Azoarcus olearius: one gene and its partner. The protein of the gene in region 2 interacts with the protein of the main gene of each other region in a pairwise test. Links are inferred from orthologs where the notes say so. Each region holds a gene or a part of one and is shown on either strand. Other genes may lie near its edges.

Region 1 (8,930 bases), 170 kb from region 2 along the record:
TTCGCGCGCGGCGAGCGCCTTCAGGTAGGTGCCGACCTTGTTCGCCGTGTCGCCATTGGCGGCGATGCGGTCTGCGCCGGTGATGACCAGGTCGATTTCGCCGCGTGCCAGCAGCAGGCCGGCGGCGTTGTCGGCGATCAACCGGTGCGGCACCCCCGCTTCACGCAGTTCCCACGCCGTCAGCAGCCCTTGGTTGCGGGGCCGGGTCTCGCTGACGGTGACCTCGACCGCCAGCCCGGCAAGATGCGCCGCATACACCGGCGCCAGCGCCGTTCCGGCCCCCATGGTCGCCAGCCAGCCGGCGTTGCAGTGGGTCATCACCCGCACCCGTCCGCGTACCGCGGCGATGGCTTGCAGCAGCGGCAGACCGTGGGCGCCGATCGCAGCGCAGCAGCGCACGTCGTCAGCGCAGATCGCGGCCGCCTCGTCCCACGCGGCGGCGCGGCGCGCGCCGGGTGTCAGCGGGCGCAAGGCCGCGGCCATGCGCGCCAGCGCCCAGTGCAGGTTGACCGCGGTGGGGCGGGTGGCGGCGAGGGTGGCGAGGGCGTATTCGAGCGCGTCGTCGCCCGGGTCCGCCGTCAGCGCGAGTGCCACGCCGTAGGCGGCCGTGCCCCCGATCAGCGGTGCGCCGCGCACCCACATGGCGCGGATCGCTTCCGCCGCTTCGTCCAGCGTGCGCAGGCGGCGCTGCTCGCTACGCCAGGGCAGGCGTGTCTGGTCCAGCACCAGAACGCTATCGCCGTCGCGGCACAGGGTGGGGATGGGCTGGGTGAAGCGGAAGGGTGTCATCGCGGGGCGGTGGCCGGAGGCGGTTGGGGGAGCCGTCGAATGTGCCAGCGCGCGGCAGGGGCCGCAAGCGCGACAGGGCGCCCGCGGGCATGACGGGCGATCGCTACGGGTGCGAGAATGCGGCCCTTGTCCGCCGCCGCGAGGCCGCCATGCCGCACTTTCCCGCTCCGGTCGTTTCCCGCCTGCCGCAGGTGGGCACCACGATCTTCACCGTGATGTCGCGCCTCGCGCAGGAGTGTGGCGCGATCAACCTGTCGCAGGGCTTCCCCGACTTCAATGCCGACGACGCGCTGTTCGAGCGCGTGGCGCACTGGATGCGCAGCGGGCACAACCAGTACGCGCCGATGGCTGGCGTGCCCGCACTGCGCGAGGCGGTGGCGGGCAAGGTGGCGGCGCTGTACGGCACCGCGTACGACGTCGAACACGAGGTAACGATTACCGCCGGCGCCACCCAGGCGCTGTTCACCGCGGTGGCGGCCTTGGTGCATCCGGGCGACGAGGTGATCGTGTTCGAGCCGGTGTACGACTCCTATGGCCCCGCGATCGAGCTGGCCGGGGGGCGCGTGGTGCGCATGCAGTTGGCGGCGCCGGATTACCGACCCGACTGGGCGGCGGTGGCCGCGGCAATCACCCCGCGTACCCGCATGATCATGATCAACTCGCCGCACAACCCCACCGCCACGGTGTGGACCGCGGCGGACTACGACCGCCTCGCGGCGCTGCTGCGCGATACCGGCATCATCGTGGTGTCGGACGAGGTGTATGAACACATCGTGTTCGACGGCCTGCAGCACCGCAGCTGCGCCGCCCATCCGGAACTCGCCGCGCGCAGCATCGTGGTGTCCAGCTTCGGCAAGACCTACCACATCACCGGCTGGAAGGTGGGCTATGTGGTTGCGCCGCGCGAGTTGATGGCGGAGTTCCGCAAGGTGCACCAGTTCAACGTGTTCACGGTGAATACGCCGGTGCAGTACGCGCTGGCCGACTACATGGCGGAGGCCTCGCGCCATCTCGGCCTGGCGGCCTTCTACCAGGCCAAGCGCAACCTGTTCCGCGACGCGCTCGCCGGCTCCCGCTTCGAGCTGCTGGCGTCGCGCGGCACCTATTTCCAGCTGGCGCGCTACAGCGCCATTTCCGACGAGGGCGATGTCGCGTTCTGCAACCGGCTCACGCGGCAAGTGGGGGTCGCCGCGATTCCGGTTTCGGCCTTCTTTGCCGACGGCCGCGACGAGCGCGTGATCCGCTTCTGCTTTGCCAAGAACGACACCACGCTGAACGCTGCCTGCGAGCGTCTGCGGGCCCTGTAAACGCCCGCTGGAAGCGGTGCAGGACAGCAGGCGGATGGGCAGTGGCGCCGGGCGTGCGTGATAAACTGCCGCGGTTTTCCGGTTCGCAATTTTCCGCTTCCTTCCGGCCCCTTCCGTTCCCCTTCGAAGCCCGACTCCGCGTGCGCTACCTGATCCTCTTCCTGCTGATCCTGTTTGCCATCTGGTGGATCCGCCGTGCTGCCGGCGGCGGCGCGCGGGCGCCGCGCAAGGGGCCGCAGGATGACTCCGCCCGGCAGGGCGAACAGATGATCGAATGCGCCCACTGCGGGGTGCACGTGCCGGAGCGCGAAGGCGTGCGCGACGGCGGGCGTTTCTACTGCGGCGAGGCGCATCGCCGCCTGGGGCCGGCCCGGGGGCGCTGAGGTGGTGGGCAGCCTGTCCGCCGACGTCGATCCGTCGCGCCGCCTGTCGCTGCGCTATTTCAATCTCTTCCGGCTCATCGTCGGCGGCCTCTTCGTCGTCGCCGGCCGCGAGATCGACCTCGGTTCCTATCACCAGTTCGTCTATAACGCGGCGTCCTTCGCCTATCTGGGCGCGGTGTTGGCGCTCGGCTTTCCCGACATGCAGCGCCGCTTCGGCATCGACCGCGTCATCCTGGTGCAGGTGGTGGTCGATGTCTGCCTGCTGACGGCCATCATGTGGGCCAGCGGCGGCTACCGCAGCGGCATGCCGGTGCTGATGATGGTGATCCTTGCCGGCGCGGGGCTGGTGGCCGAGGGTCGCACCGTGCTGTTCTTCGCCGCGCTCACCACGGTGCTGGTGCTGGGCGAGAACGTCTGGCGCTATCTCAAGGGCGCGCAGCCGGCGGATTTCTTCCAGGTGGGCATGGCCTGCCTCGGCTTTTTCGGCATCGCCATCGTCGCCCGGCTGCTGGCGCTGCGCGCCAAGGCCAATGCGTCGCTGGCCGCCGAGCGCGGCCAGGCGCTGGCGCGTCAGCAGGCTCTGAACGAACGCATCATCCGCGACATGCAGGACGGCGTGATCGTCATCGGCACCGATGGCCGCGCGCGCCAGGCCAACCCGCGCGCCTGCGCGCTGCTCGGCCTGCAGTCGGTGGAGGGCCTCAACCTGGCCGACGTGGATCCCGCGTTTTGCGAGCTCTTCTCGTGCGGCGCAGTGGATAGCCGCCTGCTCCGTCTCGGCCCCGCCGGGCGGCTGCTGCGCTGTCGCACCGTGTGCGGCGAGCCGGGCAGCGCCGCCGCCGACGCCACCGTGATCTACCTGACGGACTTCGAAGAGGTGCAGCGCCAGATGCAGCAGGTGAAGCTGGCCGCGCTGGGCCGGCTCACCGCCAGCATGGCGCACGAAATCCGCAATCCGCTGTCGGCGGTGACCCAGGCCGCGGAACTGCTGACCGAGGAAAAACGCACCGACATGCAGCTGCGGCTGGCGCGCATCATCAACGACAACGCCCGCCGCATCGAACGCATGATCCGCGACGTGCTGGCGCTGGGGCGGCGCGAGCAGGCCGAGCCGGAGCCGCTGGAACTGGCCGGCTACGTCGCCGAACTGATCGAGGCGCTGGCGCTGCGCAGCGCGGACGAGCGCGCCGTGTTCGCGCAGGACATCCCGCCCGGCCTCACGCTCGCGATCGACCGGGCCCACCTGCACCAGATCCTCGACAACCTGCTCACCAATGCCCGCCGCTACTGCAGCGGACAGCCCGGTTCGGTCCGCATCCGCGCCAGCGCGCTGCCGGGCGGCCGGGTCGCACTGCATGTGCGCGACGACGGCCCCGGCATCGACGAGAGCACCCGTGCCAATCTCTTCGAGCCCTTCTTCACCACGCACCCGAAAGGCACCGGGCTGGGCCTGTATATCGCGCGCGAACTTGCCGAGGCCAACGATGCCACACTCGAACTCGGGCCGGAGCGTCCGGGCGCCCACTTCGTGCTGACCGGAGACAGCCGCGCATGAGCCACACCGAACGCCGCACGCGCCCCGCCACCAGCGAGGTGTTGGTCGTCGATGACGAGGAAGACATCCGCGAGCTGATCGCGCTGTCGCTGCTGCGGCTGGGGCTGGCCTGCGATACCGCCGGCACCGTGGCCGAAGCGCGGCAACTGCTCGATACCCGCCGCTATCGCCTGTGCCTTACCGACATGCGCCTGCCGGACGGCGACGGGCTGGAGATCGTGGAGACCATACAGGCGCGCTGCCCCGGGCTGCCGGTTGCCGTCATCACCGCGTTCGGCAGTATCGACACCGCCATCCGCGCGCTCAAGCTCGGCGCCTTCGACTTCGTCACCAAGCCGGTGGAGCTGAAGGTGCTGCGCGAACTGGTCACCCACGCGCTCAACCTCGATGCCCCCGCCGCGCCCACGGAAGAAACCGGCGGACGCCGCCTGATCGGCAACTCGGCCCCGATGGCCCATCTGCGCGCGCAGATCGCCAAGCTCGCGCGCAATCAGGCGCCGGTGTTCATCCACGGCGAATCGGGCACCGGCAAGGAAGTCATCGCCAACCTGATACACGCCCAGGGCGGCCGCGCCGCCGCGCCCTTCGTGCCGGTCAACTGCGGCGCGATTTCGCCCGAGCTGATGGAGAGCGAGTTCTTCGGCCACCGCAAGGGCAGCTTCACCGGCGCCAGTGCGGACAAGGAGGGCCTGTTCCAGGCGGCCAGCGGCGGCACGCTGTTTCTGGACGAAGTGGGCGAGTTGCCGCTCGCAATGCAGGTGAAGCTGCTGCGCGCCATCCAGGAGCGCGCCGTGCGCCCGGTCGGCGGCCATACCGAGGTGCCGGTGGATGTGCGCATCCTCTCCGCCTCCCACCGCGACCTCGCCCAACTCGTCGCCGAAGGCAAGTTCCGCCAGGACCTGTTCTTCCGCATCAACGTCATCACCTTGCGGGTGCCGCCGCTGCGCGAACGCCCGGAGGACGTCCCGGACCTCGCCGCCCACATCCTGCAGCGCCTCGCCCAGCGCGAGGCCACCGCCCCGCGCCGACTGTCGCCCGCCGCCCTGGCGCGCCTGCAGCAGTACCCCTTTCCCGGCAATGTGCGCGAGCTGGAAAACCTGCTCGAGCGCGCCTGCGCACTATGCGAAGGCGACGAGATCGGCGCGGAGGACGTGGACCTCTACCCCACCGAGTCGCTGACCCACTCGCAATTCAACTTCGACCCCACCCGCGACGCAGCGCCGGACGATACCGACGACGGCAGCGACGACGAGCGCATCCGCGTGCTGCGCGCGCTCGACGAAACCCGCTGGAACCGCTCCGCCGCCGCCCGCAAGCTGGGGATGACGCTGCGGCAACTGCGCTATCGGCTGCAGAAGTGGGGGATGGAGTAGGGGTGATGTTGACGCCGGGCAATGTCAAAAGTGGACATTGGAGGCGTGACAAATGTCATGGGTTGACCGGCTGAACGGCTCCTTCGTGAACAATTCCCTTGTTTCCACAGAGCATTTCTCGCTGGCACGGCTAATGCTCTATGGGTTGCAAGCGTCGCATCCAAGCAGTGGCGCCGGGTCAATCCAGTCGGAGATTTGAAATGAAGAAACTGCAAAAGGGCTTCACCCTGATCGAGCTGATGATCGTCGTCGCGATCATCGGCATCCTGGCGGCCATCGCCATTCCCCAGTTCAGCGAGTACACCAAGAAGGGCGAGGACAAGGCGGCGCAGTCGGATGGCCGCAACATCCTGACCCAATCGGTTGCCAACTCCAACGAGTAATAGACAAGGGGAAGAAAATGGATAAGCGAATTCTTGCTGCTCTGGCCCTGGTGGCCGTTTCGGGTTCGGCCGCTGCTGCTTCTATCTGCACGGGTGTTGCCGCCAACGGTGCGACGATTGACGGTGCTACGGACGGCAGCGCCTTTGTCCGTGTGACGTTCACTCCGAAATGCTCGGCAAACGTCCAGCTCGACTTCACCCAGACCGCTACTGGCGCTGGCGTGTGTGCCAACTCCAAGAAGGGCAAGAACAACTTCAAGGGCACCACCGCGGGCGGCGGCATCGGCGTGGATACGACCTGCACGCTCGATTCCAACTCGCAGTGCACCGCCGTGAGTGGCACGCTAGACGCGACGACCAACGCGATTACCTGCAGCTGATTGATGCTGCTGCACGCCCTTACCGCGTGGAAATCCGGCCTTCGCGGCCGGAGTTTCCACGCGGTTTTTGTTTTTGCACTGCTGTTGTTGGCGGCAGCATGGCTTGCCGCAGCCTTTTCGGCGCGACAGCCGCAGTCTGTCGCCCTTGACGTCGGTTTGTCCGGCGTCCGCCTGAGTCTCACCTTTCTCGTCCTGGTCTGGGTTCAGGAACTCGTGGGCAAGGAACTCGAACGCCGGACGGTATTTTTCGTGCTGGCCTACCCGATTCCCCGCGCTACCTACCTGCTCGGGCGCTATCTCGGCATCCTGATGCTCGCCGCCGCCGCCACGCTGGTGCTGGGGCTGTCCTTGCTGGCCGTGGTCGGGCTGTCGGCCTGGGGTTACGGCTACCCTCATGAACTGCAATTGGGCTGGCCCTATTGGGCGACCTTGCTCGGCTATCTCGTCGATGTCGCGGTTGTCGCCGCATTCACGCTGGCGGTGGCGTCGGTTGCCACGAGCAGCGTGCTGCCCCTGGCTGTGGGCGCGTGTTTTGCCATTGCCGGCCGCATGCTCGGTCCCGTGCTGGATTACCTCGGCCGCGGTGCAGATGGCGACGTTGAACTGACAAGCAGATTCGGCCCGCTCGTGGGAGCGATCCGCTGGCTTCTTCCTGATCTCGACCGTCTCGACTGGCGTCTGTGGCCCCTGTATGGCGCTGCACCCGCCGACGCCGTGGTATTTCCTGCCGCGTTGATGGCGGTGTGTTATTGCGCTTTGCTCTTGGTGGCGGCCACGCTCGCGTTCAACCGTCGCCAATTCGTCTGAGGCCCCGCTGTGCGTTTCGGGCGGCCGCTTTCGGTACTTGTCCTGCTGGCAGGCCTAGGCTATTGGGCGTCGGTCAGCCTGCTTTCCGAGCAGGTCCGGCGGCGCGGCGCCGACGATCTTGCTGTTTACCTCCCGCCGGTTGCGCAACTGGTGGCTGCAGCCGGCGATCGTTATCTGGCCGCCAATGTGGACGTGTTCCGCACCTTCATGATCGGGCCGGGGCCGTTCTCACCCGAGGTCTACGAGATTCTCGCCCGTTTGCATGCCGATGCAGCACTGCTGAATCCGGGGCATGAAGACAATTACTACGTCGCCGCGGCCATCTTGCCGTGGGCCGGGCGGGTGAGCGAGGCGCAGTACGTGTTACGCAGGGCAATGGCGCTGCGGCCCCGGGATTTTCTGCCTCCCTTTCTGTATGCATTTAATCAGCGGCAGTTCCAGAACGACCCCCTGGGGGCGGTCGATACACTGAGGACGGCGGCGCCGAAACTGCAGGACGAGCAGTCCCGGCTGGCGTTCGAGGTTCTGGCTGCGCGCTGGTACGAGAAGGCAGAGGGCGCAAACGCTGCCGAGGTTTTGAGGATCATGGCGAGCCAGACGCGCAACCCGGCCTTTGCTGCCTATCTGGAGCGTCGGGCGGGCCGGCTGGAAGCGATCTCCAGGCTGGAGGCGGCATTGGCAGAGTGGCGTCGAACGCGCGGGGGAAGCCCGCCGGATCTCGATGCCCTGGTTCGCCATCAATATCTCCCGGAACTGCCGCGCGATCCGTTCGGCGGGAGCTTCCGGCTGTCGCCCGAAGGTAATATCTCGGTCATCGAGCGTAAGCAAGGGGCATGAGTTGAGCGCGGCAATCGAACTGAGCGGCTTGAGCAAGCGCTTCTATCCCGGCTGGCGTCGGCAACCCGTCACCGCGCTTGCCGATGTCAGCCTCACCGTCGAGCAAGGTGAGGCGTTCGGTTTCGTGGGCCAGAACGGCGCGGGCAAGAGCACGACGATCAAGATCCTGACCGGGGCGTTGCGTCACGATGGCGGCGTGGCAAAGCTGTTCGGCGTGGACGTTGCGGACCATCGCAGTCGCATCGGTCTTGGCTACGTGCCCGAGAACCCATGGCTGTACGACTATCTGACTCCGCTTGAGATCGTCCGCATGGGTGTTCTCACCCATGGGCACCGTCAGCGGTCGGAGTTGAATGCCCACTGCATGCGGTGGCTGGAGCGCTTCGGGCTGGCCCAGGTTGCAAACCGTCAAGTCCGCGGATTTTCCAAGGGGATGCTGCAGCGCGTGGCGCTCGCGCATGCGCTTGCTTGCGAACCACGTTTGCTCATTCTCGACGAGCCTTTGTCCGGCCTCGACCCACTGGGGCGCCGCGACGTCGTCGACATCCTGCTCGATTACCGCATGAAGGGCGGGACGGTATTCTTCTCGTCCCACGTGCTCCACGACGTGGAACGTCTGGCCGACCGGTTCGGGCTCATCCACCAGGGCGTACTGCAAAGCGTTCAGCATCCGGCCGACGTTTTCGCGCGCTCGAGCGCCGTGTTGGTACGTTCGCTGGGTGCGGCGCCGGTGGAAGGCATGGTTGCGGACGTTGGCGAGCGGTGGTGGGCGGAAGTGAAGCCCGCCGAGTTGTGGGCGCTGCTCGACGCGCTTAGGTCGGCCGGGCACAGCCTGATCGAGGTGAAGCCGGCCATGTCCCTGGAGCGCCTCTTCCTGGACGTCGTGAAGCAGTATTCGAACTGATCGTCTCGCCCCGCCCGGATGCTACCGTCTCCGGGCGATTCAAATTCGCAAGGATCTACATGGTTGCAAGCAGGGGACGGCGCGGCGCATCGGCCAGCGCGTTGGAGCGCGACTTTGCGCAAATTGTCCGGTTGTTCGAGACGGGCCGGTTCGTCGATGCTGAAACTGCAGCACGGGAGTTTCTGCGTCGTAATCCGGGCAATCCGTACGGC
Region 2 (8,091 bases):
CAGCCAGATCGACGACCGCCACGACCCCAACCAGGAGCTGATGGCGCAGGGCCTCGCCAACGTCGCCGCGCCGCTGGTCGGCGGCTTCGCGGCCACGGGTGCGATCGCGCGCACCGCCACCAACATCCGCACCGGCGGCCGCACCCCGGTGGCGGGAATGATCCACGCGCTGGTACTGCTGGCCGTGGTGCTGGCGCTGGCGCCGCTGGCGAGCGCCATTCCGCTCGCCACGCTGTCGGCCATCGTGGTGGTGGTCGCGGTGAACATGGGCGAATGGCATGCCTTCGCGCCGGCCGAACTCGGCCGCTACTCGCTGCAGTACCGCACCATCCTGCTCGGCACCTTCGTCGTCACCGTGGTCTTCGACCTGACGCTGGCGGTCGAACTCGGCATGGTGCTGGCGAGTCTGTTCTTCATCTACCGGATGTCGGACCTGACCCGCGTGGAGCGCATTGCGCTCGAGGACCACTACGGCGTGGCCGCGCTGGCGCGGGCGGACGGAACGCCGCGCATCCTCGCCTACAGCATGTTCGGCAGCCTGTTCTTCGGTGCCGCCAACAAGCTGGAGAATTTGCTGCTGATGCAGGACGGCCATCCGGACGTCGTCATCCTCGATCTCGCCAAGGTCATCAACATCGACACCACCGGGCTCGACATCCTGCAGACGCTGCACCGCAATCTGCAAAAGCGCGGCGCGCACCTGATCCTGTGCGGGCTCAATGCGCAACCCGAATCGCTGTTGATGCGCTCCGGCTTCGGCGAGCGCGTGGGGCGCGAGAACCTCGCCGCCAACATCACCGACGCCCTGCTGCGGGCGCAGTGGCTCAGCGGCAAGCAAACGGAGGTGTCCTATGCCTGATCCGGACTCCACGCTGGCAGCACGCCTGCTGCGTATCCGCGGCCGCGTGCAGGGCGTCAGCTACCGCGCAAGCGCCCAGCGCGAGGCGCAGCGCCTGGGCCTGTCCGGCTGGGTGCGCAACCGGCACGACGGCAGCGTCGAAGCGCTGGTGTGCGGCCCCGCGGATACGGTGGAGCGCTTCATCGCCTGGGCGCACGTGGGCCCGCCGGCCGCCTCCGTCAGCGCGATCGAGGTCGGCGACGCAGCGCCGACCGACGGCGCCGGCTTCGACTGCCTGCCGACCTGCTGAGCGTCGCGCTCAGCGCGCGGGTTCGACGCCGGCGGTGTTGTCCAGCAGGCTGCGCGTGGCCACCTGCAGGAAGGCCTGAAGACGCCGGCCGAGCGCGGCTTCGGCCGCAGCGTCGTGAATGCGTTCGCTGCGCGGCTCGGCGCCCAGCTGATACGCGTACAGGCGCGCATCCATGTCCTTGGGTTGCACCAGGATCCGGCTGCCCTCGACGATCGCGACGGTCTGGTCGCTGCCCGAAGGCTTGATCACCCCCCGCCCCGCATCGCCGGCCGGCAGGTCGAGCAGATCACGGCCCCAGCACTGGTGGCGCACCGCGCCGCCGAGCCGTCCCATGATCGTCGGCACGACATCGATCTGGGTGCCGACGGTATCGCGACGGGCGCCGAAGGCTTGCTGGATGCCCGGCGCGATCATCAGCAGCGGCACGTTGAAGCGGTGCAGGTCCATCTCGGTCAGTTGCTCCTCGGCGCCGAAGCCATGGTCGCCGACGACGACGAACAGCGTGTCCTTGAAGTACGGCGACTTGCGCGCCTGCTCGAAGAACTGCCCCAGCGCCCAGTCCGAATAGCGCATCGCGGTCAGGTGTTCGTCCAGCGAACCATGGCCGGTCACGCGCTCCACCGGCAGTACGTCGGGCAGTGCGTACGGGGTGTGGTTGGAGAGCGATTGCAGCAGCGCGTAGAAGGGTTTGCCGTCAAACCCCTTGGCCAGCTCCTCTGCGCCGCGCGCGAACATGTCTTGGTCCGAGACGCCCCAGGTCGGGTCCGAGAACGCCGGGTTGCGGAAGTCGGCGCGGCCGATGAAGCGCGTCATTCCCTGGTTGCTGAAAAAGCCGGACTGGTTGTCCCAGGTGAAGTCGCCGTTATAGACGTAGACGTCCTCATACTCGCGCGCGCTCAGCAACTGCGGCAGGCCGGAAAAGCGGTGGCCGCCCTCCGGCATCTGCATCAGGTACTCAAACCCCGGCAGGTTGGGGAAGCAGGCCATCGTGGCAAACATGCCCTGATGGGTGTGGGTGCCATTGGAGAAGAAGCGCGTGAACAACAGCCCTTCCTGCGCCAGCCGGTCGAAGTTGGGCGTGATCCCGTCGCGATTGCCGAGCGCGCCGACGTAATGGCCGGCGAAGCTCTCGAGCAGGATCACCACCACGTTGCGCACCGGCAGCGTCTGCGCCGGCGGCGGCGTGAAATCGCGGCGCAGCGCGGCGGTGTCCGCGTCGACCAGATGGTCGGCCGGGGTCAGCAGCATATCGCGCACCACGCGGGTCGCCTCTTCCTCCGGCAGCGTCGCCTTCCAGATCTTGTCGCCGGACTCCAGATAGCGTGCCTTCGCGGCGGCAAGGAGGGTCAGGCTGCCGTTGAGGCCGAGCTGGTTGGCGAACATCGAATCGGTGGTGTAGGCATCGCCCCAGCGCATCGGCGGGCCGTGCCTCAGCGTGCCGCGCGCGGCAAGCACCGCCAGCGGCACGCACAGCAGCAGCGCGAGCCAGCGCACCTTTGCCGGGGGTGGCAGTGCGACGGCTTCCGGCGCGGCACGGGTGCGCCGTTCGAGCGCGAAGAACAGCGCGCCCATCGCGACACTGCCGAGCGCCCACGCGAGCAGATAGCGCAGCACCGGAAAGCCGTACCACAGCATGCTCATGACGGTCCTGGCGTCTTCCTGAACGTACTGGAAGACCAGGCTGTTCAGACGCTGATGGAATTCACGGTAGAAATCGAGTTCGATCAGCCCGAGAAACAACGTCACGCTCGCCATCACGCTCAGCCACACGCACATCGCTCGTCGCGCAGCGAGCGCCCGCGGACTCGCTAGCGCGAGCAGCAGCGGGACGCAGAGATAGACGACCAGCCGCAGGTCGAAGCGCACGCCGGTGATGAAGGCTTCCACGAAGACCGCCGCCGGCGTGGCGCCGATCTGCGCGTGGTTGTAGCCGAACAGCGCGAGCCGCAGCAGGCTGTACATCAGCAGCAAGGCGCCGCCCGCCGCAGCGGTGAACATCAGGTGGGCGCGCACCGGCGCGGAGACGGTGGCCGGCACCGGGCGGGCCGGCGCTGCGAGTTCAGTCATCAGGACGATTCCAGAGAAGAGGCTCAGCGGGTGATTTCGAGCACGCGGTTGCGGCCCTGCTCGGCCAGCACATAGCGGCCGGGGCCGACGGGCAGCACGGTTTGGGCGGACCGCAGATGGCTGAGCACCACCTGCACGCGGCCGCTGTCGTCGAGCAGCAGCAGCCGGGCGCGATGGGTCGCGTCTTCCGAGACCCACAGCCCGGCGCCGTCGCACATCAGGAAACCGGGGGCGTTCAATCCTTCAGCCACGGTGGTGTCGTGGCCGTCCGGCTGCAGGCGCTTGACCCAGCCCTTCTTCTTCTCGAGATAGAAGAGCCGTCCGTCCGGGCACACCGCAACGCCCTCGGCCACCTCCAGCCCATCGCGAAGGGTCGTTACTTCACCGCTGTCGGGGTCATAGCGCAGCAGGCGGGCATCCTGCGGTCGGTCTTCGATTGCGTACAGGTAATGGCCGTCGGTCGCGAGTTCCTCGACGTCGCGTCCGTCGAACAGAACGTCGTCGCGATCGCCATGCCACCAGCGCACCGGGGTGTGGTCTTCTTCCTGGCTGTACGCAATGCCGCCGCGGTAACGGACCATGCCGTCGAGCTTGGAGAAGCCGCCCTTCACCGTGCGCCGGCCGCCGTCGGCGGCGATCTGCACGATGCGTCCTTCGCCGTTCTTGAGTTCCAGGCTGGCGTAGAGGCCGCCCTGCCCATCGGCGGCCAATGCGCTGACGACCGGCAGATCATCGGCAAGCACCCGGTATTGCCATTCGGCCGCCGCCGCCACCGGCCAGAAGTGCTGCCAGCCAAGAAAACCGAAGCCCGCTGCGGCCACCAGTACGGCCGCCAGCACCCGCCGGCGATGTGTGCCCGCCTTGCGTCGCGAAATCCCCGCCATCTGTCTTGCGTCTCCTGCTTGACGCAGCCGCGACGCGGCTGCCTGCGAGACGGCGGACTTTGCCGCAGGGATTGTGAAAAATTCGTGGAACCGGGCCGATCACCCGCTCAGTTCGGGTACTGCACCTCGACCGCGTTGGCCGGCAGCCAGCCGCGCAGACCATCGAGCAGCGCCTCTTCCAGGCGCACGCGCCAGCGCTCGCCGAGCGGCAGTTCGCCCTCGGCCACGCCGTTGCCGTAGCACACCCGCACCGGGCAGCCGCCGCCGTCCTCGCGGAAGGGCGCCAGCAGCGCCTGCAAGCGGTCGGCCGCGGCCGGGGCGTTCTTCGCTTCGCCGTTCACGCGCAAGGTGAGGCTGCGGGCGAAACGGCTGCGCGCCTCGCCCAGCGTCATCAGGCGGTCGGCGATGATGCGCAGGCCGTTCTCGCCGGCGAAGTCGTCGCGGCTGACCTTGCCTTCGACCACCAGCACCTCGTCGGTCACGATCTTGCCGCGGTTGGCGTCGAGCACCTCGGAATACACCGCCACTTCGCGCGGCGTGGTGCCGTCGTCGATCTGCACGAACATCATCTTGCCGCGGTTGCCCATCTTGACCCGCGCCTCCATCACCACGCCGGCCATCATCACGAGGTCGCGCGAGGGTTCGAGCTGGGCCAGCGTGCGCCGCACGAAACGCCGCACCTCGGGCTTGAAGGCGTTGAACGGGTGGCCGGACAGGAAGAAGCCGATCGCGGTCTTTTCTTCCTTGAGCCGCTCGCGCTCGGTCCAGGGCCGCACGTCGGCAAATTCGAGTGCCGCGCCCGCGGCCTCCGGCACCAGATCGAACAGGCCGCCCTGCAGGGCGTTGGCCGCAGCTTGCTCCGCCGCCTCCATCGCAAGCGGCACGGTGGCGAGCACCTGGGCACGATCGCGCCCGCGGTGACCTTCGAGGGTATCCATGGCGCCGGCGCGGATCAGCGCCTCGACCACGCGCCGGTTCACCAGGCGGCGATCCACGCGCTCGCAGAAGTCGAACAGATCGCGGTAGGGCTTGACCGCGCCGCCGCTCGCGCGCGCCGCGATGATCGCGCGCACCGCCGGCTCGCCGACGCCCTTCACCGCGCCCAGGCCGTAGCGGATGGTCTTGCGGTCCACCGGCACGAAGCGGTAGTCGGATTCGTTCACATCCGGCGGCAGGATGGCGATCTTGTTGGCGAGGGTGTCCTCGAAGAAGATCTTGACGGTGTCGGTGTTGTCCAGGTCGGACGACATCGTCGCCGCCATGAAAGCCGCACAGTGGTGGGCCTTCAGCCAGGCGGTGTGGTAGGTGACGACCGCGTAGGCGGCGGTGTGCGACTTGTTGAAGCCGTACTCCGCGAACTTGGTCATCAGGTCGAACAGTTGCTCCGCCAGCGCCGGGTCATAGCCCTTCTGCTTGGCGCCGTCGGCGATGGTGGCGCGGTGCTTGGCCATCTCCTCCGGCTTCTTCTTGCCCATCGCCCGGCGCAGCATGTCGGCGCCGCCCAGGGTGTAGCCGCCGATGATCTGGCTGATCTGCATCACCTGTTCCTGGTACACGATGACGCCGTAGGTCGGCTCCAGGCAGGCTTTGAGGTCGGGGTGGAAGTAGTCGATCTCCTGCTGGCCCTTCTTGCGCAGGATGAAGTCGTCCACCATCCCGGAACCGAGCGGGCCGGGGCGGTAGAGCGCGAGCACCGCGATGATGTCTTCGAACCGGTCGGGTGCGAGCTTCTTCAAGAGCTTCTTCATCCCGTCCGATTCCACCTGGAAGATCGCCGTGGTGTTGGCGTCCTTCAGGATCTGGTAGGCGGCGGGGTCCTGGAAGCCCAGGCTCATCAGGTCGACGCGCTCACCGGTCAGGCGCTCCACGTAGTCGAGCGCGAGTTCGATAATCGTCAGGTTGCGCAGGCCGAGGAAGTCGAACTTCACCAGGCCGACCGCTTCGACGTCGTCCTTGTCGAACTGCGACACCGGCGTGGCGTCGTCGCCGTCGGCGATGTAGAGCGGGCAGAAGTCGGTGAGCTTGCCCGGCGCGATCAGCACGCCGCCGGCGTGCATGCCGACACCGCGGGTCAGGCCTTCGAGCGGCTGGGCCAGATCCCACAGGGTCTGCACCGCCTCGCCGTCGTTGCCGTCCTTCATCATCTCCCCGATCTGCGGCTCCATCTCGTAGGCGCGCGCCAGCGACACCGGCTTGGCGCCTTCGATCGGGACCAGCTTGGAGAGGCGGTCGCACAGGCCGTAAGGCATGTCGAGCACGCGGCCCACGTCACGCACCACCGCCTTGGAGGCCAGCGTGCCGAAGGTGGCGATCTGGCTCACCGCGTCCTTGCCGTAGCGCTCGCGCACGTATTCGATGACGCGGTAGCGGTTGTCCTGGCAGAAGTCGATGTCGAAGTCGGGCATCGACACCCGCTCCGGGTTGAGGAAGCGCTCGAACAGCAGCGCGTACTCCAGCGGATCGAGGTCGGTGATCTTCAGCGAATAGGCCACCAGCGAGCCGGCGCCGGAACCGCGGCCAGGGCCGACCGGCACGCCGTTGTTCTTCCCCCACTGGATGAAGTCGGCCACGATCAGGAAGTAGCCGGGGAAGCCCATCTGGATGATGGTGTCGGTCTCGAACTTGAGCCGCTCCTCGTAGCGCGGGCGCTGCTTTTCGCGCTCTTCCGGATGCGGATAGAGCTGGACCAGACGCTCCTCCAGCCCCTTCTTCGCCTCCTGGACCAGGAAGTCGTCCAGCGTCATGCCGTCGGGCGTGGGGAACAGCGGCAGGAAGTTCTTGCCGAGTTGCACGGTCACCGAGCAGCGCTTGGCGATCTCGACCGCGTTTTCCAGCGCATCCGGGATGTCGGCGAACAGCGCGCACATCTCGTCCTGGCTCTTGAGGTATTGCTGCTCGGTGAAGTCGCGCGGGCGGCGTTTGTCGGCCAGTACATAGCCTTGGGCGATGCAGACACGCGCCTCGTGGGCCTGGAAGTCGTCCGGTGTCAGGAACTGCACCGGATGGGTGGCCACCACGGGCAGATCGAGCTTGTTGGCGATCTGCAGCGCGTGGCGGATGTAGGTCTCGGTGCCGGGATGGCCGGCGCGCTGGATCTCGATGTAGAAGGCGCCGGGAAACAGCCGCGACCAGTCGGCGGCCAGCCGTTCTGCGAGGTCGATGTTGCCGTTGACGATGGCCTGGCCGACGTCACCGAAGAAGGCACCGGACAGGCACAGCAATTCGTCGGCAGCGCCGTTCTCGAACCATTCGCGGCGCATCTCGGCGCGGCCGCGGTACTTGTTCTCGAGATAGGCCTGGGTCAGCAGTTCGCACAGCTGGCCGTAGCCCTTGCGGCTCTTGCAGATCAGCAGCACACGATAGGGCTTGTCGCGCTCGGCCTCGTTCTGGATCCAGGCGTCGACGCCAATGATGGGCTTGACGCCCTTGCCGCGCGCGCCCTTGTAGAACTTGACCATGCCGAAGAGGTTGGCAAGGTCGGAAATGCCCAGCGCCGGCATGCCGTCGGCGGCAGCCTGCGCGATCGCCTGATCGATCTGGACGATACCGTCGGTGATCGAGTATTCGGTGTGCAGGCGGAGATGGATGAAGCGGGGCTCGTGAGGAGCAGGATGTGCGGCGTTCATCCGAGGATTTTACCCGAGGCAGCCGCCCGCCCGGCGCGGACGACTGCCCGGCACGGCGATCAGGGCAGCAGAACGGTGGAGCCGGTGGTCCGGCGCGCTTCCAGGTCGCGGTGCGCCTGTGCGGCGTCCTTGAGCGCGTAACGCTGGTTGATCTCGATCTTCACCTTGCCGCTGATGATCGCCTCGAACAACTCGTCCGCCATCGCCAGCAGGTCGGCGCGTTTGGCCGCGTAGGTGAAGAGCGACGGCCGGGTCAGGAACAGCGAGCCCATCTTGGCGAGCACGCCGCAGTCGAACGGCGGCACCGGGCCGGACGAGGCGCCGAACAGCACCATCATGCCGAGCGGTCGCAGGCAGGACAGCGAG

What was found.
Region 1: the proteins of dnaE (region 2) and dqs_RS17240 interact in binary tests that used the Escherichia coli proteins (3 or more experiments, as listed by UniProt). The link is inferred for Azoarcus olearius from one-to-one orthologs.

Annotation. Positions count from the first base shown.
Region 1 is NZ_CP016210.1:3,774,915-3,783,844, reverse strand. Bases 220-3,017 are described here. They hold dqs_RS17240 (pyridoxal phosphate-dependent aminotransferase), read left to right. Parts: upstream 220-938; coding sequence 939-2,096; downstream 2,097-3,017. Other genes in these bases: dqs_RS17230 (two-component system sensor histidine kinase NtrB), read left to right, coding at 2,481-3,017; dqs_RS17235 (PP0621 family protein), read left to right, coding at 2,237-2,479; mtnA (S-methyl-5-thioribose-1-phosphate isomerase), read right to left, coding at 220-789. Outside these bases: more of mtnA, read right to left, coding at 1-219; more of dqs_RS17230, read left to right, coding at 3,018-4,034; dqs_RS17225 (sigma-54-dependent transcriptional regulator), read left to right, coding at 4,031-5,407; dqs_RS21305 (prepilin-type N-terminal cleavage/methylation domain-containing protein), read left to right, coding at 5,608-5,790; dqs_RS20855 (hypothetical protein), read left to right, coding at 5,808-6,170; dqs_RS17215 (ABC transporter permease), read left to right, coding at 6,174-6,977; dqs_RS17210 (tetratricopeptide repeat protein), read left to right, coding at 6,987-7,814; dqs_RS17205 (ABC transporter ATP-binding protein), read left to right, coding at 7,816-8,718; dqs_RS17200 (O-linked N-acetylglucosamine transferase family protein), read left to right, coding at 8,820-8,930. UniProt on the Escherichia coli protein: Shows aminotransferase activity with methionine and histidine as substrates, and to a lesser extent also with phenylalanine.
Region 2 is NZ_CP016210.1:3,605,156-3,613,246, forward strand. What follows is about bases 4,007-8,091. They hold dnaE (DNA polymerase III subunit alpha), read right to left. Parts: upstream 7,726-8,091; coding sequence 4,207-7,725; downstream 4,007-4,206. Other genes in these bases: dqs_RS16490 (SMP-30/gluconolactonase/LRE family protein), read right to left, coding at 4,007-4,099; dqs_RS16500 (quinone oxidoreductase family protein), read right to left, coding at 7,785-8,091. In the rest of the region: dqs_RS16475 (SulP family inorganic anion transporter), read left to right, coding at 1-859; dqs_RS16480 (acylphosphatase), read left to right, coding at 852-1,148; dqs_RS16485 (LTA synthase family protein), read right to left, coding at 1,158-3,215; more of dqs_RS16490, read right to left, coding at 3,239-4,006. UniProt on the Escherichia coli protein: DNA polymerase III is a complex, multichain enzyme responsible for most of the replicative synthesis in bacteria. This DNA polymerase also exhibits 3' to 5' exonuclease activity. The alpha chain is the DNA polymerase catalytic subunit.